Linked DNA regions of Solwaraspora sp. WMMA2065. The protein of the gene in region 2 interacts with the protein of the main gene of each other region in a pairwise test. Links are inferred from orthologs where the notes say so. Each region holds a gene or a part of one and is shown on either strand. Other genes may lie near its edges.

Evidence for each region.
Region 1: the proteins of leuS (region 2) and ligA interact in binary tests that used the Escherichia coli proteins (3 or more experiments, as listed by UniProt). The link is inferred for Solwaraspora sp. WMMA2065 from one-to-one orthologs.

What each region holds. Positions count from the first base shown.
Region 1 is NZ_CP128361.1:72,051-86,669, reverse strand. What follows is about bases 4,329-7,284. They hold ligA (NAD-dependent DNA ligase LigA), read right to left. Parts: upstream 6,927-7,284; coding sequence 4,731-6,926; downstream 4,329-4,730. Other genes in these bases: O7610_RS00360 (hypothetical protein), read right to left, coding at 7,058-7,219; O7610_RS00370 (putative bifunctional diguanylate cyclase/phosphodiesterase), read right to left, coding at 4,329-4,490. In the rest of the region: O7610_RS00385 (AAA family ATPase), read right to left, coding at 1-477; Asp-tRNA(Asn)/Glu-tRNA(Gln) amidotransferase subunit GatA, read right to left, coding at 486-1,964; Asp-tRNA(Asn)/Glu-tRNA(Gln) amidotransferase subunit GatC, read right to left, coding at 1,968-2,267; more of O7610_RS00370, read right to left, coding at 2,349-4,328; O7610_RS00355 (uroporphyrinogen decarboxylase/cobalamine-independent methonine synthase family protein), read right to left, coding at 7,310-8,362; tRNA 2-thiouridine(34) synthase MnmA, read right to left, coding at 8,404-9,477; O7610_RS00345 (cysteine desulfurase family protein), read right to left, coding at 9,542-10,738; O7610_RS00340 (electron transfer flavoprotein subunit alpha/FixB family protein), read right to left, coding at 10,843-11,805; O7610_RS00335 (electron transfer flavoprotein subunit beta/FixA family protein), read right to left, coding at 11,820-12,599; O7610_RS00330 (hypothetical protein), read right to left, coding at 12,803-13,207; O7610_RS00325 (YidH family protein), read left to right, coding at 13,241-13,630; O7610_RS00320 (DUF202 domain-containing protein), read left to right, coding at 13,623-13,961; O7610_RS00315 (PLD nuclease N-terminal domain-containing protein), read left to right, coding at 13,998-14,423; O7610_RS00310 (ABC transporter permease), read right to left, coding at 14,463-14,619. UniProt on the Escherichia coli protein: DNA ligase that catalyzes the formation of phosphodiester linkages between 5'-phosphoryl and 3'-hydroxyl groups in double-stranded DNA using NAD as a coenzyme and as the energy source for the reaction.
Region 2 is NZ_CP128361.1:2,394,108-2,409,168, forward strand. The notes cover bases 4,111-7,508. They hold leuS (leucine--tRNA ligase), read right to left. Parts: upstream 7,152-7,508; coding sequence 4,311-7,151; downstream 4,111-4,310. Other genes in these bases: O7610_RS10810 (winged helix-turn-helix transcriptional regulator), read left to right, coding at 4,111-4,250; mnhG (monovalent cation/H(+) antiporter subunit G), read right to left, coding at 7,388-7,508. In the rest of the region: O7610_RS10785 (hypothetical protein), read left to right, coding at 1-89; O7610_RS10790 (Mur ligase family protein), read left to right, coding at 183-1,403; O7610_RS10795 (type 1 glutamine amidotransferase), read left to right, coding at 1,444-2,142; O7610_RS10800 (TVP38/TMEM64 family protein), read left to right, coding at 2,139-2,936; O7610_RS10805 (Rossmann-fold NAD(P)-binding domain-containing protein), read right to left, coding at 2,920-3,747; more of O7610_RS10810, read left to right, coding at 3,828-4,110; more of mnhG, read right to left, coding at 7,509-7,798; O7610_RS10825 (MrpF/PhaF family protein), read right to left, coding at 7,795-8,010; O7610_RS10830 (Na+/H+ antiporter subunit E), read right to left, coding at 8,049-8,462; O7610_RS10835 (monovalent cation/H+ antiporter subunit D family protein), read right to left, coding at 8,576-10,129; O7610_RS30850 (sodium:proton antiporter), read right to left, coding at 10,126-10,617; mbhE (hydrogen gas-evolving membrane-bound hydrogenase subunit E), read right to left, coding at 10,614-13,448; O7610_RS10850 (universal stress protein), read right to left, coding at 13,524-14,186; O7610_RS10855 (AAA family ATPase), read left to right, coding at 14,630-15,061.

The DNA.
Region 1 (14,619 bases), 2.3 Mb from region 2 along the record:
GCCCCCGCGATAGCTGGTTACCTGCTTCCATCGCGGGATCAGTGCCCGCAACGCAGCGTCGTCGGACTTAGGGATCCGGTACGCCGCCTCCCGTACCACGTACGGCCGACGGGTCCCGCTGCTGCTGGTGAGTCGTAGCTCGACCGCAAGCTCGTAACGCAGCCGAGAGTGATTCACTTCGGCCGTATCACCGAATGCGTCGGTCACCGACGACCCCAGCAGCACCTCGACGGCGAAGGTCATCACCGGCATCTGGGTGCCGTCGGTGTGCCGATGGAACAGATCGGGTACTTCCCCGCGCATCTGCTGAGCGGCCTCCAGCAGCCCATCATCGGCGAGCCGGGACAGGAACTGGATCGCGTCGAACAGGTTCGACTTGCCGGCCGCGTTCCGCCCGATGATCACGAGAAACGGCGGCACGTCCAGCGTGAAGTCGCGGAACGACTTGAAGCCGTCGATCTCGATCCGGGTCAGCACGTCGCGGCTCAGAGCTCCGGCGGGGTGAGGGTGCCGACCGCCGACTCCAGGGCCGCCGCGACCCGGTACATCCGGTCGTCGGCCATCGTGGGCGCCATCATCTGCAACCCGACCGGCAGCCCGTCGGCCAGCCCGCACGGCACCGAGATGGCCGGGCCGCCGTACAGGTTGGTCGGGATGGTGAACAGGTCGGCCAGGTACATCTGGTACGGGTCGGCGGTGCGCGCCCCGAGTGGGAACGCCACGAACGGCGTGGTCGGCGAGATCAGCACGTCGACCTGCTCGAACGCGGCGGTGAAGTCGCGGGTGATCAAGGTACGGACCTTCTGCGCCTGCCCGTAGTAGGCGTCGTAGTAGCCGCTGGACAGCGCGTAGGTGCCGAGCATGATCCGCCGCTTGACCTCCGGCCCGAAGCCCTGGTCGCGGGTCAGCGACATGACCTCTTCCAGCGACCGGTTGCCGTCGTCGCCGCTGCGCAGCCCGTACCGGACGCCGTCGTAGCGGGCCAGGTTGGACGAGCATTCGCTCGGCGCGATCAGGTAGTACGCCGGTAGCGCGTAGTCGAAGTGCGGGCAGGAGACCTCGACGACCTCGGCCCCGAGCTTGGTCAGCGCGTCGACCGCGTCGCGGAACGCGGCCAGGACGCCCGGCTCGACGCCCTCGCCGGTGGCGAACTGGGTGACCAGGCCGAGGCGCACCCCGGTCAGGTCACCGGAGGCACCGGCACGGGCCGCCTCGACGACCGGCGGCACGGCGGCCGGGATCGAGGTGGAGTCATGCGGGTCGTGGCCGGCGATCGCCTCGTGCAGCAGCGCCGCGTCGAGCACCGTCCGGGCGCACGGGCCAGGGGTGTCCAGCGAGGAGGAGAAGGCGATCAGCCCGTACCGGGAGGTGCCGCCGTAGGTCGGCTTGGCGCCGACGGTGCCGGTGACCGCGCCCGGTTGGCGGATCGAGCCGCCGGTGTCGGTGCCGATCGCCAGTGGAGCTTCGTACCCGGCGACCGCGGCCGCGCTGCCACCGCCGGATCCGCCCGGGATCCGGGTCAGGTCCCACGGGTTGTACGTCGGCCCGTACGCCGAGTACTCGGTCGACGAGCCCATCGCGAACTCGTCCATGTTGGTCTTGCCGAGGATCGGCATGCCGGCGGCGCGCAGCCGGGCGACGATCGTCGCGTCGTACGGTGGCCGCCAGCCGTCGAGGATCTTCGACCCGGCGGTGGTCGGTACGCCCTTGGTGGTGACGACGTCCTTGACCGCGATCGGTACGCCGGCCAGCGGGCCGAGCGGCTGCCCGGCGGCGCGGGCGGTGTCGACGGCCTGCGCGGCGGCGAGCGCCCCGTCGGCGTCGACGTGCAGGTAGGCGTGCACCCGCTCGTCGACGCCGGCGATCCGGTCCAGGTGGGCGCGGGTCACTTCGACGGCGCTGGTGTCGCCGGCGGCGATCAGCCCGGCCAGCTGCGCGGCGGTCATCCCGGTGAGTTCGGACATGGTTCAGACCTCCTCGTCCAGGATGCGCGGCACCCGGAACCGGCCGTCCTCGGCGTCCGGGGCGGCGGCGAGCGCGGCGTCGCGGTCCAGGCCGGGGATGACGACGTCGTCGCGCAGCACGTTGGTCAGCGGCACCGAGTGCGAGGTGGGCGGGATGTCGTCGGCGGCGACCTCGCCGATCCGGGCCACGGACTGCAGGATGACGTCGAGCTGGCCGGCGAACGTCGCCAGTTCGTCCTCGGTCACGGCCAGCCGCGACAGTCGCGCCAGGTGCGCGACCTCTTCGCGGGAGATGGCGGCCATCTGCGCCCCCTTCGTACGGTGATCGAACGGTTGGCCCGGGATCCTCGCTCAGCGTGGCTCAGCGGGCCGGACCCGACGAGTCTATTTCTCCGGCGGGTCAGCCGAGTCATCGGGCACGCCGGCCGGGACGGCGCGCGGGCCGGGGACCAGTGGACGGTACCGGGCCAGCCAGCTGACCAGCTCGTCGGCGGGCATCGGCCGGGCGTAGAACCAGCCCTGGGCGACGTGGCAGCCGAGCGCGGACAACCGTCGCCAGGACGCGTCGTCCTCGACGCCTTCGGCGACGACCCGCAGCCCGAGCGCCCGGGCCAGCTCGATCACCGAGCGGACGATGGCCGCGTCGTCGGTGTCGGCGGCCATGCCGAGGACGAACGAGCGGTCGATCTTGACTTCGGACAGCGGCAGCCGGCGCAGGTGCTGCATGGACGAGTAGCCGGTGCCGAAGTCGTCCAAGGCGATCGCCACCCCGATCGCGTCCAGCCGGGAGATGGTAGCCAGCACCCGCCGGGGGTCGGCCATCAGCGCCCCCTCGGTGATCTCCAACTGGAGTTGCTCCGGTGACAGGTTGAAGCGGGTGAGCCGGTCGGAGATCTGCTCGGCGATCTCGCCGGTGTGCAGGTCCCGGACGCTGACGTTGACCGCTGCCCGCAGGGTGATCCCGGCGGCGGCCCACTTGGCGATCTGCTCGACGACGTCGTCGACGACCCGGCGGGTGAGCAGGCGCATCACGGCGCTCTGCTCGGCGACCTTGATCAACTCTTCCGGGTCGACCATGCCCCGGCGCGGATGCCGCCAGCGCAGCAGCGCCTCCACCCCGACCACCTCGCCGGTCGCGATCTCCACCTGCGGCTGGTAGTACATGGTGATCTCGCCGACGTCGTCGACCTCCCGACCGGAGTCGGCCGCGTGCGCGCCGTTGACGTCGAGTACGCGACGCAGGTCGGCGAGGAGGCTGAGCCGTTCCGGCGTGTTGTGGTCCGACTCGGCCGCGTAGACGGCGGTGCCGTCACCGGTGTCCTTGGCGTCGTACATCGCGACGTCGGCGTGCTGCAGCAGGGTGGCGAAATCCCCACCGTGCTCGGGGTAGAGGGCGATGCCCACCGAGCCGCCGACGTCCAGCGGCAGCCCGTCCAGGGCGACCGGCTCGGCGAGCGCGGTCACCACCTGATCGGCGATCTCCCGCGCCTCGTCCGCGCCGGTGAGCCGGGTGGCCAGGATGGCGAACTCGTCGCCGCCGAGCCGGACCACCAGGTCCTGCGGCCGGACCACCATGGCCAGCCGCAGCCCCACCTCGACCAGCAGCCGGTCGCCGACCAGATGCCCGAGTGCGTCGTTGACCCGTTTGAACCGGTCCAGGTCAAGCAGCAGCAGCGCCATCCGGGAGTCCGGCGCTCCGCGCCGCAGCGCGTCGGCGTGTGCCGGCACCTGGTCAGCGATCTCGACGATCAGCGCCTTGCGGTTGGCCAGCCCGGTCAACGGGTCCAGCCGGGCCGACCGTTCCTGCTCGCTGGCCAGCGCGGCCATCCGGTAGACCGCGTACAGCGGCACCAGCACGAGGGGGATCAGCGCCGGGTCGACCTGTGCGGCGACCACCAGCACCGGCCCGAGCAGCAGCAGCGATCCGGTGGAGGACAGCTCGAAGCCGATGCCACGGCGGGCTGACCGCCACCACCGGCCGCCGAAGCGCAGCCGGATCGCCAGGGTGACCGTGCCGTAGTTGACCGCCGACCAGGCCGCCGCCGCGCCGACCGCCACTGCGACGTCGCTCCAGGCCAGCTCCGCGGTGCCGGCGAAGGCGCCCGGCCCGGCCAGCCCGGCCACCGCCGCTGCGGCGGCGAGCGCCAGCGCGTACTGCGAACTGTTGAACAGGGCCCGCCACGGCACGTGCCGGGCCCGCCAGGCGAAGACCGCCACCGCGACGGCCTGCACCGCGACCGCCGGGCCGAGGCCCCAGGCGAGCAGGATGGCGAAGGTGAAACAGACCGACGGAAAGACTTCGGACCGGCGCCGCCGGCCCGGTGGGGTGAACGGTCGGGCGTCGCCGACCACCGCGAGCAGGGCCATCAGCCAGAATGCCGCCGGCAGGTCGAGAATCTGGGCGGGCAGGTCCAGCAACGGTACGGCACAGACGGCGAGCGCGGCGGCGGTCACGCCGCCGACAAAGCCGAAGAACCCAGGGGCGCGTTCCGAAGGAACGGAGTTCCGCAATGCCGCGGCCTCCATCTGCCCTCCCGTCGCGCTCCCGTGGCCCGCTTCGCCGGCTCGGCATGAGCCGGGCGTCCCGCCGACGTCCTACACCTTAAGGACGGACGGCCCGCAGGTCAGGAGCGAAGCGCGGTCGTGACTGATTTGAGACGCGGTCGGCGAATGCCCCACGCGGGATTCCTGACCGCGTCGGGAAATGGCGTCCGCCAATTGTCGGGGCTCCGGCGAGGGTCCGGGTCGACCGACGCCGGGTCGCCGCTAGCTGGCGGCGGCGGGCTCGGCCGTATCGGCAGGCTGGACAGGATCGGCGGTACCGGCGGACTCGGCCGGCTGGTCCGGTTCGTTGACGGCGACCGCCCGGGCCGCGTCCTGCCCCTCCTCGAGAAGCGCGCCGAAGCCTGCCTCGTCGAGCACCGGGACACGCAGTGCGATGGCCTTGTCGTACTTCGATCCCGGGCTGTCGCCGACCACCACGAAGCCGGTCTTCTTCGACACCGACCCGCTGACTTTGCCGCCGCGGGACTGCACCGCCTCGGCCGCCTCGTCACGGGAGTAGCCGGTGAGTGAACCGGTGATCACGACGGTGACGCCAGCCAACGGGCGCGGCGCCTGGTCGTCACCGGCTTCCTCGACCATCCGTACGCCCGCCGCGCGCCAGCGCCGAACCACCTCCTGAGCGTGCCCGGCGGCGAGCCAGTCGGCGGCGGCCGCGGCGATCACCGGGCCGACCCCGTCGACGTCGACCAGCTGCTCCTGACTCGCGGCGGCGATCGCGTCGATCGAGCGGAACTCGCGGGCCAGCGCCTGGGCGGCGACCGGGCCGACGTGCCGGATGGAGAACGCGACGATGATCCGCCACAGCGGCCGTTGCCTGGCCTCGGCGAGGTTGGCCAACAGTTTCTTCGCGTTCTCGGTCAGCTCACCGCTCTGGTTGCAGAAGAACTTGACTCCGGACAACCGGTCGGCGTCAAGATCGAAAAGGTCGCCGATGCTCTGCACGGCACCGGAATCGACCAGGGCGATCGCGGACCGCTCACCCAGCGCCTCGATGTCGAGAACGCTGCGGCCGGCAATGTACTCCAGCTTGCGGGTCAACTGCGCCGGGCAGTCGAGATTCGGACACCGGATATCGGCGTCCCCTTCTTTTTCGTAGCGCAGCTCGGTGCCGCACTCCGGGCACTCGGTCGGCATCACGAACTCGCGCTCGGTGCCGGTCCGCAGATCGACGACCGGGCTGACCACTTCGGGAATGACGTCGCCCGCTTTCCGCAGGACCACCATGTCGCCGATCAGCACCCCTTTGCGGGCCACCTCTCCGGCGTTGTGCAGGGTGGCGAAGCCGACCGTCGAACCGGCCACCTTGACCGGGTCGAGCACCGCGTACGGGGTGACCCGCCCGGTCCGCCCGACGTTGACCTTGATGTCGAGCAGCCGGGTGTTGACCTCCTCCGGCGGGTACTTGTAGGCGATCGCCCAGCGCGGGGCGCGGCTGGTGGAGCCGAGACGGCGCTGGACCGACACCTCGTCGATCTTGACCACCACGCCGTCGATCTCGTGCTCCACCTCGTGGCGGTGCGAGGCGAAGTGGGCGATGAACTCACGCACCCCGTCGCGGTCGCCGACCACCTGCCAGCGTTGGCTGATCGGCAGCCCCCAGTCGGCCAGCTGCCGGTACGCGTCGGACTGGCGTACCGGCTCGAAGCCCTTGCGCGCCCCCAGACCGTGCACCACCATGCGCAGCCCGCGCCCGGCGGTGATCCGGGGGTCCTTCTGCCGCAGGGAGCCGGCGGCGGCGTTGCGCGGGTTGGCGAACGGCGCCTTCTCCTGGGCGACCAGGCTGGCGTTGAGCTCGTCGAACGCCGCCACCGGGAAGTAGATCTCGCCACGGACCTCCAGCAGCTCGGGCGCCTCGCCGGCCAGCCGCTCCGGGATCTGCCGGATGGTTCGCACGTTGGGGGTGATGTCCTCGCCGACCCGGCCGTCGCCCCGGGTGGCCGCCCGGGTCAGCACGCCCCGCTCGTAGGTGAGGTTGACCGCGAGGCCGTCGACCTTCAGCTCGCACAGGTAGTTGACCGGGCCACCGGCGTCGCGCTCGACCCGGTCGACCCAGGCGGTGAGCTCGTCGTCGTCGAAGGCGTTGTCCAGGCTCATCATCCGCTCGGCGTGGTTCACCGGGGCGAACTGGGTGGCGTAGGCGTAGCCCACCCGCTGGCTGGGCGAATCCGGTGTGCGCAGCGACGGGTGTCGCTCCTCCAGCTGGTTCAGCTCCCGGATCAGCAGGTCGTACTGCCCGTCGGAGATCTCCGGCGCGTCGAGGACGTGATAGCGGAACTGGTGGCGATCGATCTCCTCGGCGAGCGTGGCGTGCCGCTCCCGGGCGGCCGCGTCGGGCTCCTCACCGGCCTGCGCCTGCCCGGCGGCGCTGACCTGCTGCGGAACGACTTCCTCGGACACCGGCTGACCTCCGTGTTCGGATCTACCTGCGCACCGTATCGGTCGGCACCGACATTCGCGGATACCGGCCGACGGACCGACCGCAGTCACCCGCCTGGCGGACCGACCCGGTCACTCGCGTGGCGGCCCGGTCACTCGCCTTGGACGAGGTTGAACACGGCCACCCCGGCGCACCACAGGAAGCACAGCACGGAGACCACCACCAGCACGGCGACGATCAACCCGCGGTACACCCGCCACCAGCCGCGCCGACCGGCGGCCGGGTCACCGTCGCTGTCACCGTGGTAGCTCATCGCCGCCAACGGTAACCGTAGGCACACCCCGGGCGGCACTGTTCCACCGGCCGGACCCCACCGCACTCCACCGCCGGCCGCCGGCCGGGTTCAGCCCTCGGCCAGCCGCCGGCCAGCGTCGCGGCAGGCGGCCAGCGCGGCCCGGGCGTACGGCACGGCCGCCCCGGCCAGCCCGCACGCCGGGGTCACCACCACCTGGGCGGCGGCCCGCTCCGCCGGGAACCCCAGCTTCGACCAGAGGGTACGGACCTGTCCCGCCGCCCGCGCCGAGGCCGGTGCCGCCGCGCCGGTCGCTTCCCCGGTCGCCGGCACCACCCCGGCGAACAGCCCCATCCCGGCGTCGATCGCCTCACCGACCGGGTCCAGGTCGGTGAGCAGCTCCAGGTCGGCGGCGATCGCGACGGCTCCGGCGGCCCGCAGCAGACCCACCGGTACACCGGGGGCGCAGCAGTGCACCACTACCGGCACGCCGACTCCGGAGATCACCTCGGCGAGCAGGTCCCGGACGGTGCCGGCGACGACCGCCCGGTAGGTGTGCAGACCGCTGTCGGTGCGCAGCGTCCCGGCCAGCACGGCGGGCAGCGAGGGCTCGTCGAGTTGGAGCAGCAGCCGCGCGCCCGGCACCCGGCGTGACACCTCCGCGACGTGCTCCCGCAGGCCTTCGGTGAGCGACGCGGCGAGGTCACGTACGGCGCCGTGGTCGCGGACCAGCCGCCCACCGAGGCCGACGTCGAGAGCGGCGGCCAGCGTCCACACCCCGGCGGCCTGCAGCTTGACCGGCCCGGTGTAGCCGTCGGCCTGCTCGGTCAGCTGGTCGAGGTCCCGTTCCCGCAGGTCGAGTGCGCGGCGCAGGTCCCGGCCGGGTCGGGCGGCGACCCGCCACCGACCGGCGTACAGCTCGACCGGCAGGTCCACCAGGAAGGTGGCGCCGCGTCCGATCATCTCTGCCCCCGGCCCCCGGGCCGGCAGTTCGGGCAGGTGCGGCAGGCCCGGCAGTTCACCGAGGACGATCCGTTGCGCCTCGGCGACGTCGGTGCCGGGCAGCGAACCGATCCCGCTGGCGGCACCTGGCGGCCAGGGCCACGGTGAGTCCGTCGCAGGGACGGCCGGCTCCGGGCTGGACGGACTACGCGGGTCGGTCACGTCAGGTCACTCGCGTCGGTCACGTCCGCCGACTCTACCGGTCAGCCGGCGATGGTCGCCGAGCCGAGCACCACGTCGCCGGCCGGATCGGGCCGGTAGGCGACCATCGCCTGGCCGGCGGCGACCCCCCGGACCGGCCGGTGCAGCTGGGCGTGCATGCCGGCATCGGTCAGCTCGACCACCGCCGGGGTGGTCGACCCGTGCGCGCGCACCTGGAGCATCGCCTCGACCGGACCGGTTGGCCGGTCCCCGCCGATCCACACCGGGCGGACACCGGTCACCGCGTCGACGTCCAGCGCCTCGGCCGGGCCTACGGTCACCGTGTTGCTCGTCGGTGTGATCGACAGCACGTAGCGGGGTCGACCGTCCGGCGCGGGCACCCCGATGCCCAGGCCACGCCGCTGGCCGACGGTGAACGCGTACGCCCCGTCGTGGCGGCCGACAACCGCGCCGGTCGTCGCGTCGATCACGTCGCCCGGGACGTTGCCGAGCCGGTCGGCGAGGAATCCACGGGTGTCGCCGTCGGCGATGAAGCAGATGTCGTGTGAGTCGGGCTTGTCGGCCACCGCGAGCCCGTACCGCGCCGCCTCGGCCCGGACCTGCGCCTTGGTCGAGTCGCCGAGCGGGAACATCGCCCGGTCCAGCTGGGCCCGGTTGAGCACGGCGAGCACGTACGACTGGTCCTTGGCCAGGTCGACGCTGCGCCGCAGCAGACCGTCGGGGCCGAGCCGGGCGTGGTGGCCGGTGACCACCGCGTCGAACCCCAACGCCACCGCGCGGTCCAGCACCGCCGCGAACTTGATCTTCTCGTTGCAGCGCAGGCACGGATTGGGGGTACGCCCGGCGGCGTACTCGGCGACGAAGTCGTCCACCACGTCGCTGTGGAACTGCTCGGCCATGTCCCAGACGTAGAACGGGATGCCGATCACGTCGGCGGCCCGCCGGGCGTCCCGGGCGTCCTCGACGGTGCAGCAGCCACGGGCCCCGGTGCGGTACGTCTGCGGGTTGCGCGACAGCGCCAGGTGCACACCGGTCACGTCGTGCCCGGCGGCCACCGCCCGAGCCGCCGCCACCGCCGAGTCGACCCCGCCGGACATCGCCGCCAGCACTCGCACCGTACCCATCTCCTGCCTGATCGTCGCCTCGGTTCGAGGGTAATCGTCCCGCAGCGGCCCCGGGTCAGCCGGCGGCGGGCGGCGTCGCCTTCGTGCCGCGGACCGCGCCGGCCCGGCGGGCCCGCTCGACCGCACCGGGCAGGGCCGCCACCAGCGCGTCGACCTCGGCCCGGGTGGAGTCGTGGCCCAGGCTGAACCGCAGGGACGAGCGGGCTCGCTCGTCGTCGTCGGCCATCGCCAGCAGCACGTGCGACGGCTGCGCGACCCCGGCCGAACAGGCCGAGCCGGTCGAACAGGCGATGCCCTGGGCGTCGAGCAGCAGCAACAGTGCGTCGCCTTCGCAGCCGGGGAACGAGAAGTGCGCGTTGCCCGGGAGCCGGTCGGCCGGGTCACCGTTGTAGATCACGTCCGGTACCACCTGGCGTACCCGTCGGACCAGGTCGTCGCGGAGCGCACCGACCCGCGCCGCGTGCTCGGCCTGGCGTTTCACCGCCACCTCCACGGCGACCGCGAACGCGGCGATCCCGGCGGTGTCGACCGTGCCGGAGCGGACGTCGCGCTCCTGGCCACCACCGTGCAGCAGCGGGGTGCAAGTGACGTCCCGGCCGAGCAGCAGGGCGCCCACGCCGGCGGGGCCGCCGAGCTTGTGACCGCTGACGGTCAGCGCGGCGGCGCCACTGGCGGCGAAGTCGACCGGAACCTGACCGACCGCCTGGACCGCGTCGGTGTGCAGCGGTACGCCGGCCCGCGCGGCCATTGCCGCGACGGCGGCGACCGGTTGCACTGTGCCGACCTCGTTGTTCGCCCACATGACGGTGACCAGGGCCAGCTCGTCGGCGGCGGCGTCCAGCTCGGCCTGCACGGTGGCGTCGTCGACCCGACCGGTAGCGTCCACCGGCAGCCAGGTCACCTGGGCCTGCCCGTGCTCGGCGAGCCACTGCACGGCGTCGAGCACGGCGTGGTGCTCGACGGTGCTGGCCAGGATCCGCCGCCGGGCAGGATCCGCCGCCGAACGTGCCCAGAAGATTCCCTTGACCGCGAGGTTGTCGCTCTCCGTGCCGCCGGCGGTAAAGATCACCTCGGACGGCCGGGCGCCGAGGGCGGCGGCGACCCGCTCCCGGGCCTCCTCGACCGTACGCCGGGCCGCCCGTCCGGCGGCGTGCAGTGACGACGCGTTACCGACCCGGCGGGCGGTGGCGACGTAGGTCTCCACCGCCTCGTCGAGCATCGGCGTGGTCGCGGCGTGGTCGAGATAAGCCATCACCAGCAAGCCTATCCGCCGGGTCGGGTCCGGCGGATAGGCGGCCGGACCCGATCAGTCAGGTCGGTACGGCGGTGGCCGCGACGCCCTGCGGGACGGTCACCTCACTTGCGCTTGCGGATCTCCTCGGCCGCCTGCGGGACCACCTTGTTCAGGTCACCAACCACACCGAAGTCGGCGAGCTCGAAGATCGGCGCCTCACCGTCCTTGTTGACCGCCACGATGGTCTTCGCGGTCTGCATCCCGGCCCGGTGCTGGATCGCCCCGGAGATGCCCAGCGCCACGTACAGCTGTGGGGAGACGGTCTTGCCGGTCTGCCCCACCTGGAACTGATGCGGATAGAACCCGGAGTCGACCGCGGCCCGGGAGGCGCCCACCGCGCCGCCGAGCAGGTCGGCGAGCTCCTCGACCAGTTTGAAGTTGTCGCCGCTGCCGACACCGCGCCCGCCCGAGACGACCACGGACGCCTCGGTGAGCTCCGGCCGGGAGCCGGACTGCTCGGCGACCCGCTCGACCACCTTGGCCAGCTTGTCGGAGTCGGCGACCTGCACCTGCACCTGCTCCACCTGCGGGGTGGCCGGGGCCGGCTCGGGCGCCACCGAGTTGGGCCGCAGCGTCACCAACGGCAGGCCCCGGGTGACCCGGGAAGTGACGATGGTGGCGCCGGCGAACGCGATCTGGGTCGCCGTGCCGTCGGCGGCCAGGTCGACCACGTCGGTCAGCAGGCCGTTGTCCAGCCGTACGGCGAGCCGACCGGCGATCTCCTTGCCCTCCTGCGAGGAGGCGAGCAGCACCGCGCCGGGCTGCACCCGGCCGATCAGCTCGGCCAGCACGGTCACCTTCGGAGCGACCAGGTAGCCGTCGATCTCCTCGCTCTCGGCGGCGTACACCTTGCTGGCGCCGTACTCACCGAGCTTGTCGGTCATCGCGGCGGCCGCACCCGGCCCGCCGAGCACCACCGCGGACACCTCGCCGCCCAGCTTACGGGCCAGGGTCAGCAGTTCCAGGGTGACCTTCTTGACGCCGAACTCACCGGTGGCCTCGACGACAACGAGAACCTCAGCCATGTCAACCTCCCCGCTCACACGAACTTCTCGGACGCCAGGAACTCGACCAGCCGTACGCCGGCCTCGCCGTCGTCGACGACCTTCTGCCCCGCCGACCGTGGTGGGCGCTTGTGGTGCTCGACGACCTCACTGGTCGCCCCGTCGAAGCCGACCTCGCTGGCGGCCACCCCCAGATCGGCCAGGGACAGGCTCTGCACCGGCTTCTTCTTCGCCGCCATGATCCCCTTGAACGAGGGGTAGCGCGGCTCGTTGATGGTGTCCCACACCGAGACCACCGCCGGGGTGGCGGCGCTGACCACCTCGTAGCCCTCTTCGCTCTGCCGTTCGACGGTGAGCGTGCCGCCGTCGACGGTCAGCTTGCGGGCGCCAGTCAGGGCGGCGATGCCGAGCCGTTCGGCGAGCATGTGCGGCATCACCTGCACCCGCCCGTCGGTGGACTCGGCACCGCAGAGGATCAGATCCGCCCCGAGGGTGCCGAGCGCCGCGGCGAGGACCTTGGAGGTGGCGACCGCGCAGGAGCCGTGCAGGGCGTCGTCGACGACGTGCACCGCCTTGTCCGGCCCCATCGACAGCGCCTTGCGGATCGACTCGGCCGCGCGGTCCGGGCCCATGGTGAGGATGGTCACCTCACCGCCGTTGGCCTCCCGCAGCCGCAGCGCCTCCTCGATCGCGTACTCGTCCATCTCATTGATCACGTTGTTGGCCGACCCGCGGTCGACGGTGTTGTCGTCACCGCGCAGGGCGCGTTCCGCGCCGGAATCGGGCACCTGCTTGACGAGTACGACGATGTTCATCGCGCTTCGACACCCCTCCTGTAGGTGGTGCTGCTCTACCACTCTCGGCGCAGCCTGCCGCTTTCCTTAACGATCGGTCAACCGAGCACCGCTGTGGAATGCCCCACCCGCCATGTTACCCGCAAGTAGCCAAGGGCCAAACGGCCCCACCGACGGGCCGGCCGGACCGTACGACCGCCCTGGTCAGCAGGGGGACGGACCGGTCAGGAGGGAGTGGCCAACGCCTGCCTGATCTTGGAGATCATCGCCGTCTCCGCCGGGTCGACCCCGGACGCGGCCCGCGCTACCCGGTCGACCGCCTCGGTCACCGCCGACCGGTAGTGCTCCAGGTCGTGCGGGGCCTTCGCGGTGAGCACCGCCACCGACTGCCGCAGCGCCGGCAGCACCAACTGCTCCACCGCCTCCGGCGTGTCCCGTGCCAACTTGGGCAACTCGCCGCTGGTCAGCACGTCGTTCACCAGACCCGACGTCCCGGCGAACACGTCCGAGGCAGCGAAGCTCTCCCGGACCATCGACACCAGCCCCGGGTCCGCAGCCGACACCAGGTAGACGGCACCGAAAGCACCGGTCTTCAGTGTGCTGCGCTCGTCATCGGTCAGCTCGGCCACAGACGGTGAGTCTAGTCGGCGATAATGATCCACGTGTGGAGTGCGCTGCGCCGGTGGTTCGATCCCCAGCAGCTGCGCCGGGTCGGCACCGCGCCCGACTACCGGTTCTCGCTGGCGAACGAGCGGACCTTCCTGGCCTGGATCCGGACCGCCCTGGCGTTGGTCGCCGGCGGGCTGGCCATCGCGCAGTTCCTGCCTGAGCTGTCCGTGGCCCACCTTCGGGAAGGGCTGGCGGTGACCCTGCTGCTGCTCGGCGGGACCGTCGCGCTGCGGGCGGTCGACCACTGGTCCCGTACCGAGCGGGCCATGCGGTTGGGCACCGACCTACCGGCGTCCCGGTTTCCGGCGTTCCTCGCGATGTGTGTCGGTGTCGGTGCCACCGCGTTGACCATCGTCGTGCTGGTCGAGGCGGCCAGTGGCTGATCCCACCGACCCGCCGGCCCGCGAGCACGGACCGCCGGCCCGGGACCCCGGTCTGCAGCCCGAACGGACCCGGCTGGCCTGGCGGCGGTCGGCTCTGGCGCTCACCCTGGTGGTGGCGCTCACCATGCGGCTGGCCGTCGAGCGGGGCGGAGCCGCCACGCTGCTCGGTCTGTTCGCGGTGATCGGTTGGGCCGGGCTGATCGGCCACGCCTACCGGCACGCCAGCGGCCCACGACGTCCGGCAGCCGGACAGATCAGCACGGAGGTGCCCCTGCTGGGGCTGGTCACCGCCGGTTACGCGGCGCTCGGCGCCATCCTGATCCTCAGCTGACTAGGCTGAGCCCGCCAGGCGGGGCATCATTGCGGGATGGCCCGCGTGTTCATCCTGCTCTTCATGCTCCACGTCGTGCTCATGGCGGTGGCGCTGATCAGCTGCCTCTCAGCGGAGAAAGGTGACGTCCGCGCCCTGCCGCGCCTGCTCTGGGTGCCGGTCATCATCGTCATCCCACTCCTCGGGCCGGCCGCCTGGTTCCTCAGCCGCCGGCCCGGCTTCGGCAGCCCGTCACCGCTCGGCGGCGTCCCCAGACCGACCGGTACCCCGCCACCGCGCAACCGTCCGACGGCCCCCGACGACGATCCCGAGTTCCTGCGCGCGCTCGACGCCGAAAGGTCGAAGCAGGATCGCGAGCTCTTCGAACGGTGGGAGGAGGACCTGCGCCGCCGGGAGGACGACCTGCGCCGCCGGGACGCCGCAGACCCCCGGGAGGACCGCCGGCCCGAGTCAGGCGCCTGACCCGGGCAACCCGAGCGGCCCGCCCGGAGGGTGGTCAGGTCAGACCCGGCGCTTGAACCGGGCGAGCGCCAGCGGCGCGAACACCGCCGCGATGCCGGCTGCCCAGAGCAGCGAGAAGCCGACCGGGCCGGCGGCGGGCGCGCCACTGAGCAGGCCACGCAGGCCGTCGGCGAGGATCGTCACCGGGTTGACCTCG
Region 2 (15,061 bases):
GGCTGGCCACCGCGGGTCACGTCCAACGCCCGCTCTGGTGCGGCGGGTGCCAGCTCGGCCAACGCCCGCAGCGCGGTAGCGACCATTGAGCTGCTCATCGGTCGTCGACCGTACCAACGCGTCCGTGCGGCGATCCACGCCCACCACGGTCCGGTAACCTCGCTCGCGTGACGGACGCGAAGATGCCCTTGCGGGCGAAGGTGGCAAGCTCGGTGTCCCGCACCGCTGCGGCGCTGTCGCGGGCCGCTGGGCGAGGTGACGGGTCGGTGATCGGCGGTTGGATCGGCCTCAAGATCGATCCGGAGCTGCTGGCGCATCTCGCCGCCGGGCGGTCCGTCGCGCTGGTCTCCGGCACCAACGGCAAGACCACCACCACCCGGCTCGCCGCGGCGGCGGTCGGCGTACTCGGCCGGGTCGCGACGAACTCGTACGGCGCGAACATGCCGACCGGGCACACCTCCGCGCTGGCCAAGGCGGGCACCACGCCGTACGCGGTGCTCGAAGTGGACGAGCACTACCTGGCTCAGGTGCTCGAGGCCACCAGTCCCCGGGTGGTCGCCCTGCTGAACCTCTCCCGCGACCAGCTGGACCGGGCCAAGGAGGTGGCCATGATGGCCCAGCTGTGGCAGGTGGCGCTGGCCGAGCATCCCGAGGTCAAGGTGGTGGCCAACGCCGACGACCCGATGGTGGTGTGGGCGGCCGCTACCGCCGGCTCGGTCTCCTGGTTCAGTGCCGGGCAGCGCTGGCACGACGACTCGTGGGTCTGCCCCGAGTGCGGTTCGGCGATCGAACGCTCCGACAACCAGTGGTGGTGTGCCGGCTGCCCGCTGCGCCGGCCCGAACCGGAGTGGGTGGTCGACGAGGACGGCGTCATCGACCCGACCGGCGCCTGGCACAAGGTGACGCTGCAACTGCCCGGCCAGGTCAACATCGGCAACGCGGCCACCGCGCTGGCGGTGGCCGCCGAGTTCGGCGTACGCCCGGTGGCCGCGGTGTCCCGGTTGGCGGTGGTCACCTCGGTGGCCGGCCGGTACGCGCAGGTGGTCCGCAACGGGCGGACCATCCGGCTGCTGCTGGCCAAGAACCCGGCCAGTTGGCTGGAAGCGTTCGACATGGCCGAACAGGCGCCGACGCTGCTGTCGATCAACGCCCGCGACCCCGACGGGTTGGACACCTCCTGGCTGTTCGACGTCGACTTCTCGCCGTTGCGCGGTCGCCAGGTGCTGATCACCGGGGACCGCGCCTTCGACCTCGCCGTCCGGCTGGAGGTCAACGACGTGCCGTTCCTGCACGTCCCGTCGCTCAACGCGGCGATCTCCTCGGTGCCGCCCGGCCGGCTGGAGGTCATCGCGAACTACACCGCATTCCAGGACATCCGAGCGGAGCTGGACCGTGTCAACTGAGTCGTTCCCGGCCATCGGCCCGTCGATCGGCGGGCCCAGCGTGCTCCGCCTGGTCTGGATCTACCCTGACCTGCTGTCCACCTACGGCGACCGGGGCAACCTGCTGATCCTGGCCCGCCGGGCCCAGCAGCGCGGCATCCCGGTGGAGCTCACCGAAATCCGCTCCGACCAGCCGGTGCCGCAGTCGGCGGATATCTACCTGATCGGCGGCGGCGAGGACGGCCCGCAGGCGCTGGCCGCCCAGCGGCTCCGGGCCGACACCGGGCTGCACCGCGCCGTCGACCAGGGTTCGGTGATCTTCGCGGTCTGCGCCGGCTACCAGCTGCTGGGCACCTCGTTCTTCGCCAAGGGCACCCAGTGCACCGGCCTGGAACTACTGGACCTGCAGTCCGACCGGGGACCGAGCCGGGCGGTCGGCGAATTGGCCGGCGACATCGACCCGCGGCTCGGCGTACCGCCGCTGAGCGGTTTCGAGAACCACGGCGGGCGCACCCATCTCGGCAACGGCGTCTCGCCGCTGGCCCGGGTCACCGCCGGGGTCGGCAACGACGGGACCAGCGAGGGCGCCTGGCGGGGCAACATCCTCGGCACCTACGCGCACGGCCCGGCGCTGGCCCGCAACCCGGCGCTGGCGGACCTGCTGCTGCGCTGGGCGATCGGTGCCGCCAGTCTGCCGCCGCTCAACGACATGTGGGCCGACCGGCTGCGGGCCGAACGGATGGCCGCGATCCGCGCATGAGGCGGCTGTGGCAGGCGCTGCGCGAACCGGCGGTGGCCCGGTTCGCGGCCCTGCTCGCGCTGATCGCCGGCTGCGGACTGCTGGTGCTGCTGATCCCCCGGCCCGACCTGGCGGCCCTGTCCGGCCTGCCGGACCGGCTCGGCCTGGCCGCACCGGTGCTGGCCGTGGTGGGCGGCGCGCTGCTGCTGACCGTCCTGGTGCCCCGGACCTTCATCACGCTGACCTGGGGTGCGCTGTTCGGCCCGGTGGCCGGGGCCGGCTACAGCCTGGCAGCGGCGACGCTGGCGGCGCTGATCGGCTTCGGTGTCGGCCGCTGGCTCGGCCGCGAGTACGTCGCCAGCCGCACCTCGGCGGCGCCGGCGGGCGGCCTGGCCAGCCGGACCGGTCGGGTCCGGCTGCGGCTGGCCCAGCTGGACCGGTGGTTCACCACTCAGAGCGTGCTGGGCGTGGTGACGGTCCGGCTGTTGCCGGTCAGCGGCTTCGGGATGGTCAGCCTCGGCTACGGCACCACCGGGGTCCGGCTGACCCCGTTCCTGATCGGCAGCGTACTGGCGTCGGCGCCGACCGCAGTCGGCTACGCGGTGATCGGCGCGGCCGTGGTCGCCCCCGGTGAGGTCAACTGGCTGGCCGCCGCGCCCGCCGGACTGGGCGCGGCGGCCACCGTCGTCCTGCTGCTGCGCTGGCGCCGCGCGGTCCGCGCCAGTGCCGCCGCCGCCCGCGTCCCAGACCACGATGTCACCGCGCCGGCGCGGGACCGGGCCGGGTCCGACGGCGACGTCACCGCCTCGGCGTAGCCGGACCGGGCCGGGACGACGCCGCCACGGCCGCCGCGACCTCGAGTGGATCGGCCGGGTCGCGACCGAGCAGCCGGACGAGATCGTCGCCGCCGGCACCGAGCAGCCCGTGTCGCACCGCGCTCGCGGTCGACACCAGCATCGGCGGTTGGAACGGCAGCAGACCCGCTGTGTCCGCCAGCCGGGCGCGGTACTCCCCCAGGCCGATGGTGCGGTGTCCGACGCCGAGCCGGGCCGCGACCTCATCGGCGGTCACTGGCCGGCCGACCAGGTCGTAGCGGCGGCCGGCATGCTCCGACGCGGCGGCGGCGACCAGCGCGGCGGCCTCGGCCAGGTCGGCCCGGGCGACCGCGGCCAGGGCCCCGGTGCCGAAGGCGGACTCCAGCCCCTGCGGGCCCCAGGTGAGCAGCGCCCCGAACAGTTCGGCGTACAGCCCGTTGCGCAGTACCGTCCAGCCCAGGCCGCTGGCGGCCAGCAGCTGTTCGGTGACCCGGTGTGCCAGCGCGAAGCCGAGATGGTCGCCCGCCGTGGTCAGGCTCGTGTACACCACCTGGTCGACCCCGTCGCGGACGGCGGCGTCGACGACCGCCCGGTGGCGGGCGACGACCTGGTCGTCCTCGGCGTAGCCGGCGGAGACCAGCACCAGCGTCCGGACGCCGCGCAGATCGAGGTCGGCCGGCCGGTCGAAGTCCAGGTGCCGCAGACCCGGGCGCGGTGACCGGCTGGCACCGGTGACCGGTGCCCCGGTGCGGCCCAGCCGGTCGACGATGGCCGCGCCGAGGTGTCCGGTGGCACCCGTGACAAGGATCATTGAGGACGTCCTCCTGCTCGCCGTAGCTTCCTGCGGCGATCGTCCCGTCCCCCTGTCGGCACCGACAAGAAGGCACTCTCATGTCACCCACGCACACCGCGGTAACCACCTCGGCCGCACAGCTGGAGCCGTGTGGGCGCGCCGAGCACCCCGACTGCGGCATCCGCGACGTGCTGGACCGGCTCGGCGACCGGTGGTCGGTCCTGGTCGTGGTCGAGTTGGCGGCCGGGCCCCGGCGCTTCCGCCAGCTGCAACGGTCGATCGACGGCATCTCGCAGCGCATGCTCACGCTCACCGTCCGCCGGCTGGAGCGGGACGGGCTGGTGACCCGTACGGTCTATCCGACCGTCCCCGCCCAGGTCGACTACCGGCTGACCGACGTCGGCGCCAGCCTGACCCACCTGGTCAAGGCGCTGGCCGACTGGTCACTCGCGCACCGACCGGTGATCGCCGCCGCCCGCCAGCGCTACGACGACCGCGCCGGCGATCACCTGGCCGGCTGAACCCGGGCCGGCCCGCAGCTGACCCTGCGGGCCGGGCCGCCGGCACCAGGAGCCCTGGCCTCAGGGGACCACGCTGACCATCCGGCCCGGGACCACGATCACCTTGCGCGGCGTACGGCCGGCCAGGTGCTCGGCGACGGCGGCCAAAGCGGCGGCCCGTACCTCGTCCTCGGCGGCCTCGGCCGGCACCTCGACGCGGCCCCGCACCTTGCCGGCCACCTGCACCGGGTAGATCACCGACGCGGCCCGCAGCAGCGCCGGGTCGGCCGACGGGAAGTCGGCGTAGGTCAGCGAACCGGTGTGGCCGAGCCGCTGCCACAGTTCCTCGGCGACGTGCGGGGCGAACGGCGCCAGCATCAGGACCAGCGGCTCGGCCGCCTCCCGGGGCGTCGCGGGCAGCCGGGTCAGCGCGTTGGTCAGCTCGATCAGCTTCGCGATCGCCGTGTTGAACCGCAGCCCGTCCATGTCGGCGCGGACACCGTCGACGATCCGGTGCGTCAGCCGGCGGACCTCGTCGGCGGCGGGCGCGTCGGTCACCCGGGACGCGCCGGTGTGCTCGTCGACCAGGGCCCGCCACACCCGCTGCAGGAACCGGTACGAACCGACGACCGCCCGGGTCTCCCAGGGACGGGAGACCTCCAGCGGGCCCATCGACATTTCGTACACCCGGAACGTGTCGGCGCCGTACGCCTCGCACATCTCGTCCGGGGTGACCACGTTGCGCAGGCTCTTACCCATCTTGCCGTACTCGCGGTTGACCGCGGTTTCGCCGTGGAACCAGCCGCCGTCGCGCTCGGTCACCGCCGCCGCGTCGACGTACGCGCCGCGCGCGTCGGTGTACGCGTACGCCTGGATGTAGCCCTGGTTGAACAGCCGGCGGAACGGCTCGACGCTGGACACGTGCCCCAGATCGAACAGCACCTTGTGCCAGAACCGGGCGTACAGCAGGTGCAGCACGGCGTGCTCGACCCCGCCGACGTACAGGTCGACACCGCCGCAGTCGGTCGCCGACGCCGGTCCCATCCAGTACCGCTCGTTGGCCGGGTCCACGAAGGCGTCGGCGTTGGCCGGGTCGGCGTAGCGCAGCTCGTACCAGCAGGAGCCGGCCCACTGCGGCATCGTGTTGGTCTCCCGGCGGTAGCTCCGCCGGCCGGCCGGCGCACCCGGCACCCCGGTCAGGTCCAGCTCCACCTCGACCCAGTCGGCGGCCCGCGACAGCGGCGTCTCCGGGTCGGATGCGGCGTCGTCGGGGTCGAAGGTACGCGGCGAAAAGTCGTCGATCTCGGGCAGCTCCAGCGGCAGCATCTCCTCCGGCAGCGGGATCGGCAGTCCGGTCTCGTCGTAGACGATCGGGAACGGCTCGCCCCAGTAGCGCTGCCGGCTGAACAGCCAGTCCCGCAGTCGGTAGGTGACCGCGCCCCGGCCGTGGCCGCCCGCCTCCAGCCAGGCGATGATCCGTTCCTTGGCCTCGGTCACGCCCAGACCGTTCAGGAAGTCGCTGTTCATCGCCGGCCCGTCACCGGTGTACGCCTTGCCGGTGAAGTCCGCCGGCGGTGTCACGGTCCGCACGATCGGCAGGTCGAACACCTCGGCGAAGTCCCAGTCCCGCTCGTCCTGCGCCGGCACCGCCATGATCGCCCCGGTGCCGTAGCCGGCCAGCACGTAGTCGGCGATGAAGATCGGCAGCCGGGCGCCGTTGACCGGGTTGGTGGCGTACGCGCCGACGAAGACGCCGGACTTGTCGCGGGTCTCGGCCTGCCGTTCGGCGTCGGTGCGCCCGGCCGCCTGCTTGCGGTACGCCTCGACCGCCTCGGCCGGGGTGGCGTGCCCGCCGGTCCACGCCGGCCGGGTGCCCTCCGGCCAGGCGGTCGGCACCAGCTCGTCGACCAGGGCATGCTCCGGGGCCAGCACCATGTAGGTGGCGCCGAAGACGGTGTCCGGCCGGGTGGTGAAGACCTCGATCGGCGCGGCGTCGGTCGGGAAGACGATGTGCGCGCCGGTGGACCGGCCGATCCAGTTGCGCTGCATCAGCTTGATCGGCTCGGGCCAGTCCAGCAGGTCCAGGTCGGTCAGCAGCCGGTCGGCGTAGGTGGTGATCCGCATCATCCACTGCCGCAGGTTGCGCTTGAAGACCGGGAAGTTGCCGCGCTCGGACCGGCCGTCGGCGGTGACCTCCTCGTTGGCCAGCACGGTGCCCAGACCGGGGCACCAGTTGACCGGCGCCTCGGAGACGTACGCCAGCCGGTGCGCGTCGACCAGTTCGCGGCGTTCCCGGTCGGTCAGCTCGGACCAGGCGCGCCCGTCCGGGGTGGCGCGCCGACCCGACTCGTACGCGGCGATCAGCTCACTGACCGGCCGGGCCCTGCCGGCCTCGGTGTCGTACCACGAGTTGAAGACCTGCAGGAAGATCCACTGGGTCCAGCGGTAGAACTCCACGTCGGTGGTGGCCACCGACCGCCGGTCGTCGTGGGCCAGCCCCAGCATCCGCAGCTGGGCCCGGTAACGTTCGATGTTGGCCTCGGTGGTGGTCCGCGGGTGCTGGCCGGTCTGCACCGCGTACTGCTCGGCGGGCAGGCCGAAGGCGTCGAAGCCCATCGCGTGCAGCACGTTGCGGCCGGCCATCCGCTGGTAGCGGCCGTAGCAGTCGGTGCCGATGAAGCCCAGCGGGTGGCCGACGTGCAGGCCCGCGCCGGACGGGTACGGGAACATGTCCAGCAGGAAGAGCTTCTCGGCGTCGGCGCGCGGGTGGGCCGGGTCGGCCAGCGGGCCGACCGGGTTGGGCGCGTGGAAGGTGCCGTCACGCTCCCACCGCTGCTGCCACCGTCGCTCGATCTCGCCGGCCATCGCGGCGGTGTACCGGAACGGTGGGGTGTCCGCCGCGGTCTCGACTGCCTCGCTCATCGTCGGTCGCCACCTCAGGGTCGGTTGTGGGCTGTGGTGTATTGGTCGTGGGCATGAAAAAACCCCTCCACAGGAGGGGTCGCCGTGCTGCCGCCGCCGGACGGCCGCTGCGCCGGTCAGGCGGCCTGGTGGGTCAGCACGGCCGGAGAAGGAGCAGGAAGGCGCCGGCCATGGCGTCAGTGTACTCCGGGTCGGCGAACCAGGTGGACCGCCCTCACCGCCGGCTCCGGCGACGGCTACGACCGGCCGGCCTCCCCCGGTCCCTCCGGCACGGTGCCCGGCCGTGACCGGTCTCCCTGTCCCGCGTCGGGCCGGGGCCCGCCCTGCTCGGCGAGGGCGTCGAACCTGCTCTGCGGGCTCATCGGCGCACCGGACAGGTAGGCCGACCGGGCCAGCGCGTACCCGCCGACCGGCGCGGTGACCACCTGCAGCAGTACGGCCAGGGTCACCACCACCGCGGTCCGTGGGCTGGGCAGCAGGGTCAGCGCGCCGAGCAGGATGAGCACCAGACCCAGGCTGGCCGCCTTCGCCACCGCGTTCATCCGGTTGTAGACGTCGGGCAGCCGTAGCATGCCGAGCCCGGTGATCCCGATCAGCAGGGTGCCCGCGCCGAGCAGCACCCCGGCGAGCACGTTCCAGCCGTTCACCGGCTCCTCCGATGCACCAGGCGGGCGAGCGCGACCGTGGCGAGGAACCCGACCAGGGTCGCGGTCAGCACGATGTCGAGCAGTTCGGCGATCCGCAGCCGGGCGGCGAGGACGGCGACCCCGGCGATGAAGACGAAGAAGCCGAAGTCGACGGCGGCGGCGCGGTCGGCGTCGGTCGGGCCGATCACCAGGCGGATGATCGCCGCCGCCATCGCCAGGGCCAGGACGGCGAGGACGAGGTCGAGTCCGGTCACCGGTCGGCTCCCTCCGGCTGGTCGGCCCGGTCGTCCCGGTCCCCCGGGTCGTCCCGGTCGACCGGGCGGGCGGCGGGCAGCAGGTGGTCCTGCAGCCGGGCGAGTTCGGCGCGGAACCGCTGCGGGTCCTCGGCGTGCATGCCGTGCACGAACAGGGTCGGCGGTTGCGGGCGGACCGCCACGGTGAGCGTGCCCGGGGTCAGCCCGACGGCCAGCGCCATCAGCACCATCTCGGTGCTGGTCCGGGTCCGCAGCGGGAACTCGACGATCCCCGGCGACAGCCCGCTGCCCGGCGTGACGATCTCCCGGGCGACGACGACGTTCGCCACCACCAGGCGGCCGGTGAAGTAGCCGACGAAGCTCAGCACCCGCCCGGCCCGGCGCAGCGTCCGGACCGGCCAGTGCAGCAGCGTCCGGTCCGGCCCCCGGCGCGGCCTGCCGGCCCGGCCGCCGCCGGCTCCCCGGCCGGTACGGGCTTCCACCGGGCCGGTTCGGGTCTTTTCGGTCCGTCGCGTTCGTCTGGTCAACGTCCGGTCACCGCCTCCACATAGGCGCTCGGGTCGATCAGTCCGTCGGCGGCGGTCGCCGCCAGGCCGAGCAAAGGCTGCGCGGCCGGACCCAGCAGCAGGGTGAGGGCCGCGAGCAGCACCGCCGGCCCGGTCAGCCAGGTGGTCATCCGCGGCGGCACGTCGTCGGTACGGGCGGCCGAGTTCGCGGACACCGAAGGTTGGCCGGCCGGGTTCACGGAGGCCGACGGGCGGCCACCATGGTCCACCGGTGCGGGCGTGGGTTCACCCCAGAACGCCAGATCCCAAATCTTGATCATCGAGATGAGTGTGCCGAGGCTGACCAGCACCGCGACGGCGAACAGCAGATAGTCGCCGTTGGCGACCGCTGCCCGCAGCAGCAGGAACTTGGCCAGGAACCCGGAAAACGGCGGCATCCCGGCCAGCGACAGCCCCGCACCTATGAAGGCCAGGGCGAGCAGCCGGTGCACCGTGGCCAGCCCGCCGAGCCGGTCCAGCTTATCGGTGCCGTAGCCGACCACCACCGCCCCGGCGCAGAGGAACAACGCCGCCTTGACCAGGATGTACTGCACCAGGAAGAAGATCGCCGCAGTGAGCGCGGCCGGGTTGAACACCGCCAGCCCGATCAGCAGGTAGCCGATCTGGCTGACCATGTGGAACGCGAGCACCGAACGCATCGTGGTCTCGCCGAGCGCCCCGAGGACGCCGATCACCATGGTCACGGCGGCGGCCAGCCCGATCACCCACCGGTAGTCGACCGCGCCGTCATAGACCACCGCCACGATCCGGACGATCGCATACCCACCGACCTTGGTGAGGACGCCGGAGAACAACGCGGTGACCACCGGTGGCGCGTACGGGTAGCTGCGGGGCAGCCAGCCGTGCAGCGGCACCACCGCGGCCTTCACCGCCAGGGCGAGCAGCACCACTGTGCCGGCCAGGGCCAGCGCGCCGTCGCGGCTGGCCGACCCGGCCAGTTCGCCGAGATCGACGGTGCCGGCGACGGCGTAGACCAGCCCCACCCCGGCCAGCAGGATCGTGGAGGCGAGCAGGTTGACGGTCACGTAGATCCGCCCGGCCACTGTCCGCTCCCGGCCGGCGCCGGCGGTCAGCAGTACGTACGACGGCACCAGCATGACCTCGATCAGCACGAACAGGTTGAACAGGTCGGCGGTCAGGAACGCCCCGAACGCGCCGGCGCTGGTCATCAGCGCCAGCGGGACCAGATACGGTCGCCGGTCGTCACCGGAACCGATGGCGAAGACCCCGCACAGCAGCACGACCAGCGCCACGACCGTGACCATCAGCGCGCTGAAGGTGTCCGCCGCCAGGGTGATCGCGAAGCCTGCCGGCCAGCCACCGATCCGCTCGGTCAGCACCTCACCACGGCGGGTCGCGGCCAGCAGCATTCCGCCCTGGGCGAGCACTGCCACGCCCGTGCCCAGCCAGCCGATCCGGTGCAGCGTCAACCGACGCGGTACGGCCAGCAGCAGCCCGGCCACGACCAGTGGCAGCACGATCGGACCGACCAGCGGCAGCGGCGCATTCATCGGGGCAGCTCCCCGGTGTCGCCGCCGGCCACCGTCCGACCGTGTTCGGCGACCTGGTCGGACATCGACCGGGGCTCGGTCAGCACCGGCTCCGGGCCAGCTTCCGGCTCCGGGCCCGCTGCGATGTCCTGGCCCGCCGCGCTGTCCGGATCGACCTTGTCCTGCGGGCCGGCCTCGCCCAGCTCCAGGTCGGGTCGGCCTGGTCGTGGCCGGTCGACCACCGCGAGCGCGAGCAGGAAGATCGTGATGCCGAATGTGATCACGATGGCGGTGAGCGCGAAGGCCTGAGGCAGCGGATCGGCCGTCGCCGCCGGGTCGACGTCGCCGAACGGCGGCTGCCGGCGCCACAGACCGCCCGAGGCGAGCAGCAGGATGTTGACGGCGTGGCCGAGCAGGACGAAGCCGATGACGACCCGGATCAGGCCGCGGTGCAGGATGAGGTAGACGCCGGCCGCAGTGAGCAGGCCGATCACCAACGCGACGGTCATGGTGCCCGCACCCCCGCCCCGTCGGACGGAACCGCCCCGTCGGACGGTTCCGCCGTGCCGAGCCGCCGTACCGACGCCGTGATCAGGCCCAGCACCATCAGATAGACGCCGAGGTCGAAGAAGGTCACCGGCGACACCGCGAAGCCGAGCACCGACAGTTTCAGCCCGGGCGACGGCGTCAGGAACGGCTCACCGGCCAGCAGCGCGGACAGACCGATCCCGAGACAGGTCAGCAGCCCAGCGGCGAGCAGCGGCCCGGGCCGCAGCCGGCCGGCCGCCGTCGGTGGGCGTCCGGCGTACGCCAGCTGACCGAGCCCGGCCGCGATCCCGGCCACCAGCGCGGCGACGAAGCCGCCGCCGGGCTCGTCGTGGCCGCGCAGGAACAGCCACGCCGAGACCACCAGCATCACCGGGGTGAGCAGTCGGTACGCGAACCGGAGCACCGGATCCGGCTCGGCCGGGCCGGATCCGGTGCGGCCGCGCCCGGCGGTGCCGCCAGGCCCACCGGCGACGCCGGGCCCGCCGGCGACGTCGGGCCCACCGGCGACGTCGCGTCCGGTGGTCCGGAACAGCCCGACCAGCCCGAGTGCCACGGCGACAAGGACGGTCGCCTCACCGAGGGTGTCGAACGCCCGGAACTCGACCAGGATCACGTTGACCACGTTGCCGCCGCCGGTCGCCGGTTCCGCAGTCCGCAGGAAGTAACCCGCCGGGGCGGACAGGTCACGACGACCGGTCAGCCCGACCGTCGCGGCCACCGCGACGGCACCGGCGGCGACCGCGAGGGCGGCGGCGAAGAAGCTGACCGGCTGACGGTCGGCGCCCGGCAGCCGAGCCGGCAGCCGGCGCAGGACGAGCATCGCGACGACTGCGGTCAGTACCTCGACGAGCATCAGGGTCAACGCCACGTCCGGCGCGCCGGCGAGCAGAAACCAGGTGGCGACCATCAGGCCGACCAGGCTCAGCAGCCCGACCGCCGCGAGCGCCGACCTGGCCAGCACGATCCCGGCCAGGGCCACCGCGAGCAGCACCAGCAGCGGCCAGTCGCCGGCCGCCGCGCCAGCGGCCGGCCAGGACGGCATCGACCCCAGCGCGGCGCTGCCGGCCGCCCCGATCAGCACCAGCAGCAGCACCGGCCGGAACAGGTGGGCGGCCGGCGAGTCGTAGCGGGTCGGCCGGCCGACGATCCCGCCCAGTCTCAGCAGCGCGCCGTAGCAGCGGTCGAAGGTGACCGCCCCGGCCGGCGGCAGCCGCACCGACTGCACCAGCCGGTCGACCCGTCCACGGGCGGCGAACAGGGCCATCCCCGACAGCACGGTGAGCGCCGACAGCGCCAGCGCCGGGGTGAAGCCGTGCCAGAACGCCACGTACGGCGGATCGCCGCCGGGGGACGCGTCCTCGGTCGCCTGGTCGATCAACGGGCCGAGCAGCGCGGCCGCCGGGCCGAGCAGCAGGCTCAGCAGCGCGGCGATCGCCGCCGGGGTCAGAAACGCCAACGCCGGCTCGTACAGCTCCGGCTGTCGCGGCGGTCCGGCGAAGGTCTCGTAGACGATCCGGGCGCCGTACGCGAAGGTGAGGGCGGACGCCGAAACGGCCAGCACCTCGGCCGACGGGCTGAGCCACGGATCGACCCCGGTCTTGATCAACGCGTCGAAGATCGCCTCCTTGCTGACGAACCCGAGCAGTGGTGGCAGGCCGGCCATCGACATCGCGGCCAGGCCGGTCAGGGTGGCGGTCACCGGCATCACGTGGCGCAGGCCGGAGAGCTGTCGGATGTCCCGGCTGCCGGCCTCCCGGTCGATGATGCCGACGAGCATGAACAGGGTGGCCTTGAACAGCGCGTGAGCGACGGTGTGCAGCACCGCAGCGGCCAGCGCCGCCGGGGTGCCGACCCCGATCACCCCGACCAGCAGCCCGAGCTGGCTGACCGTCGAGTACGCCAGCATGGCCTTCAGGTCGTGCTGGCGCAGCGCGAGGAACGCACCCGCCAACGCGGTGCCGAGCCCGCCGAGGACCAGCACGATGGTCCAGGCGGCCTGGTCGGCGTAGATCGGCGAGAACCGGATCAGCAAGTAGATCCCGGCCTTGACCATCGTCGCGGCGTGCAGGTAGGCGCTGACCGGGGTGATCGCCACCATCGCGCTGGGCAGCCAGAAGTGGAACGGGAACTGCGCGGACTTGGTGAACGCCGCGACGATCAGCAGCCCGCCGACCACCCAGGCGACCGGCGAGCCGAGCAGCCGGTCGGGGTAGGCCAGGATGGTGGTCAGGTCGCTGGTGCCCAGCTGGACCGTCATCACCACGACCGCCGCCAGCAGCGCCAGGCCGCCACCGGCGGTGACCAGCAACGCCCGGGTGGCGGGGCGGGCCGCCGCCGGACTGGCCTGGCCGATCAGGAAGAACGAGCAGATCGTGGTCAGCTCCCAGAACAGGAACAGCAGTACCGTGTCGGCGGCGAAGACCAGGCCGAGCATCGCCACGGTGAACAGGGTCAGCAGCGTGTAGAGCGCGGCGCACGGGCGGTGCGGGGCGAGGTAGCGCGGGCAGTACATCATGATCAGCGCGCCGACCCCGAGCACCAGCAGCCCGAAGACCATCGCCAGGCCGTCGAGCCGCAGCGCGAACGCGATGTCCAGCGACGGCAGCCAGCGCGCCGAGACCGCGACCGCGCCGTTGTCCAGCACCACCGGCAGCCGGGAGGCGAGCAGCCCGCAACCCAACAGGTAGCCGACCGCGAGCGGGTAGCCGGTGTCGCGGCCGAGCGATCGGGTGAGCAGTGGTACGGCGGCGGCGAGCCCGGTCAGCAGGGCCAGCACCGCGACCATCGTCAACGGGCACCCCTCGGTGCGGCGGTGACCCAGGGGTACGGACCGGCCCGGCACCGGCCGGCGGTCGTCGGGCGCACCTCAACCGTCCTCGCTGGCGGCCAGCAGCACCGGCCGGGTGGCATCCCGGACCACCTGGTCGGCGACGCTGCCGAGCAGCCGGTTGGACAGTCCACGGCCCCGCCGCCCGACCACGATCATGTCCACGTCGCGCGCCTGAGCGACGTCCAGCAGGGCCCGGGCGGGCCGGCCGGTGACGATCTCGATGCTGCTCGGCAGCGGCTGCCCGACGGCGTGGCGCAGTCGGGCCGCCCGGTCGGTGAGCAGTTCCCGTGCCCGGTCCAGCTGGTCGACTTCTTCGGCGGTGCGTTCGCCCCGCTCGACGGCGGCGACGTCGACCACGGTGGTCAGGATCAGCTCGCCGACCCGACCGGCGAGCACCCGGTGCGCCGTACGCAGGGCGTGTTCGGAGTCGGCGGAGCCGTCCAGGCCGACCAACACCCGGGGCCCCGTGCCGGGTGCGCTCGGCCCGGTGTCGGGCGGTGCCGGGCGGGTTTCCAACCGCCCCGTCGGTCGCGATCCGCGCTCCACCGCGATCGGGACGAAGAGCAGTCCGAGCACGGCGCCCAACGGATACCAGTACCAGGCGCGTTGGCCGTGCCGGGCGATGAACACCGCCACCGCTACGATCCCGGAGAGCACCCAGACGGCGACGACGGTCACGATGTAGCCGGCTGTGGACATCCAGCTCCCTCCGGTTGCACGTACCGGTCGACCCGCCCGACCATCTGACCTGGTCACCGCTGGTGTCGCCGACTACCCGGGAAACGCCGGTCCTACCCGGCCGCCCGGCGGGTTCACCCCGGCGGGTGGTGTCGGTCGGGGCGGGGCGCGGTCCGGGCGGGCGCTTGAACCGGACCGGTCACCGGCCCGTACTCCCGGTGGGGAGCGGGTGCCGCCCTGCCCGCTCCCGCGCGGCTCCCGGACCGTCCGTCTACGACCGGGTTGCCCACGGTGAGCATGGGCGGGTGAGCAGACCACGCCATCCCGTGGATGGCGGACGCGCGAAAGATGGATAGCCTGAGAGGCATGTGGGGTCCCTGCGGCGGGAGACGACGGTCCCCCACGTGACCGACGGCGGGCGGCCGGGCCGACCCGCGTGACGCCGTACGACGAGGAGGAGGATCGTGACCCAAGACAGCTGGGACGATCTGGGTGCTCCGATGCCCCATGACGAGTTCCGCGCCGTGTCCGACGCCATCGTGGCCAACATAGAGCAGGTCATCGAGGGCAAAACCGCCACGGTTCGGCTGGCACTCGCCGTCCTGCTCGCGGAGGGGCACCTGCTGATCGAGGACGTTCCCGGAGTCGGCAAGACCAAACTCGCCAAGACGCTGGCCAGGTCGATCGACTGCTCCGTACGCCGGATCCAGTTCACCCCGGACCTGCTGCCCAGCGACGTGACCGGAGTCAGCGTCTACAACCAGGACAACCACGACTTCGAGTTCAAGCCGGGCGCGGTCTTCGCCAACCTGGTGGTCGGCGACGAGATCAACCGGGCGTCGCCGAAGACCCAGGCCGCGCTGCTCGAATGCATGGAGGAGCGGCAGGTCACCGTC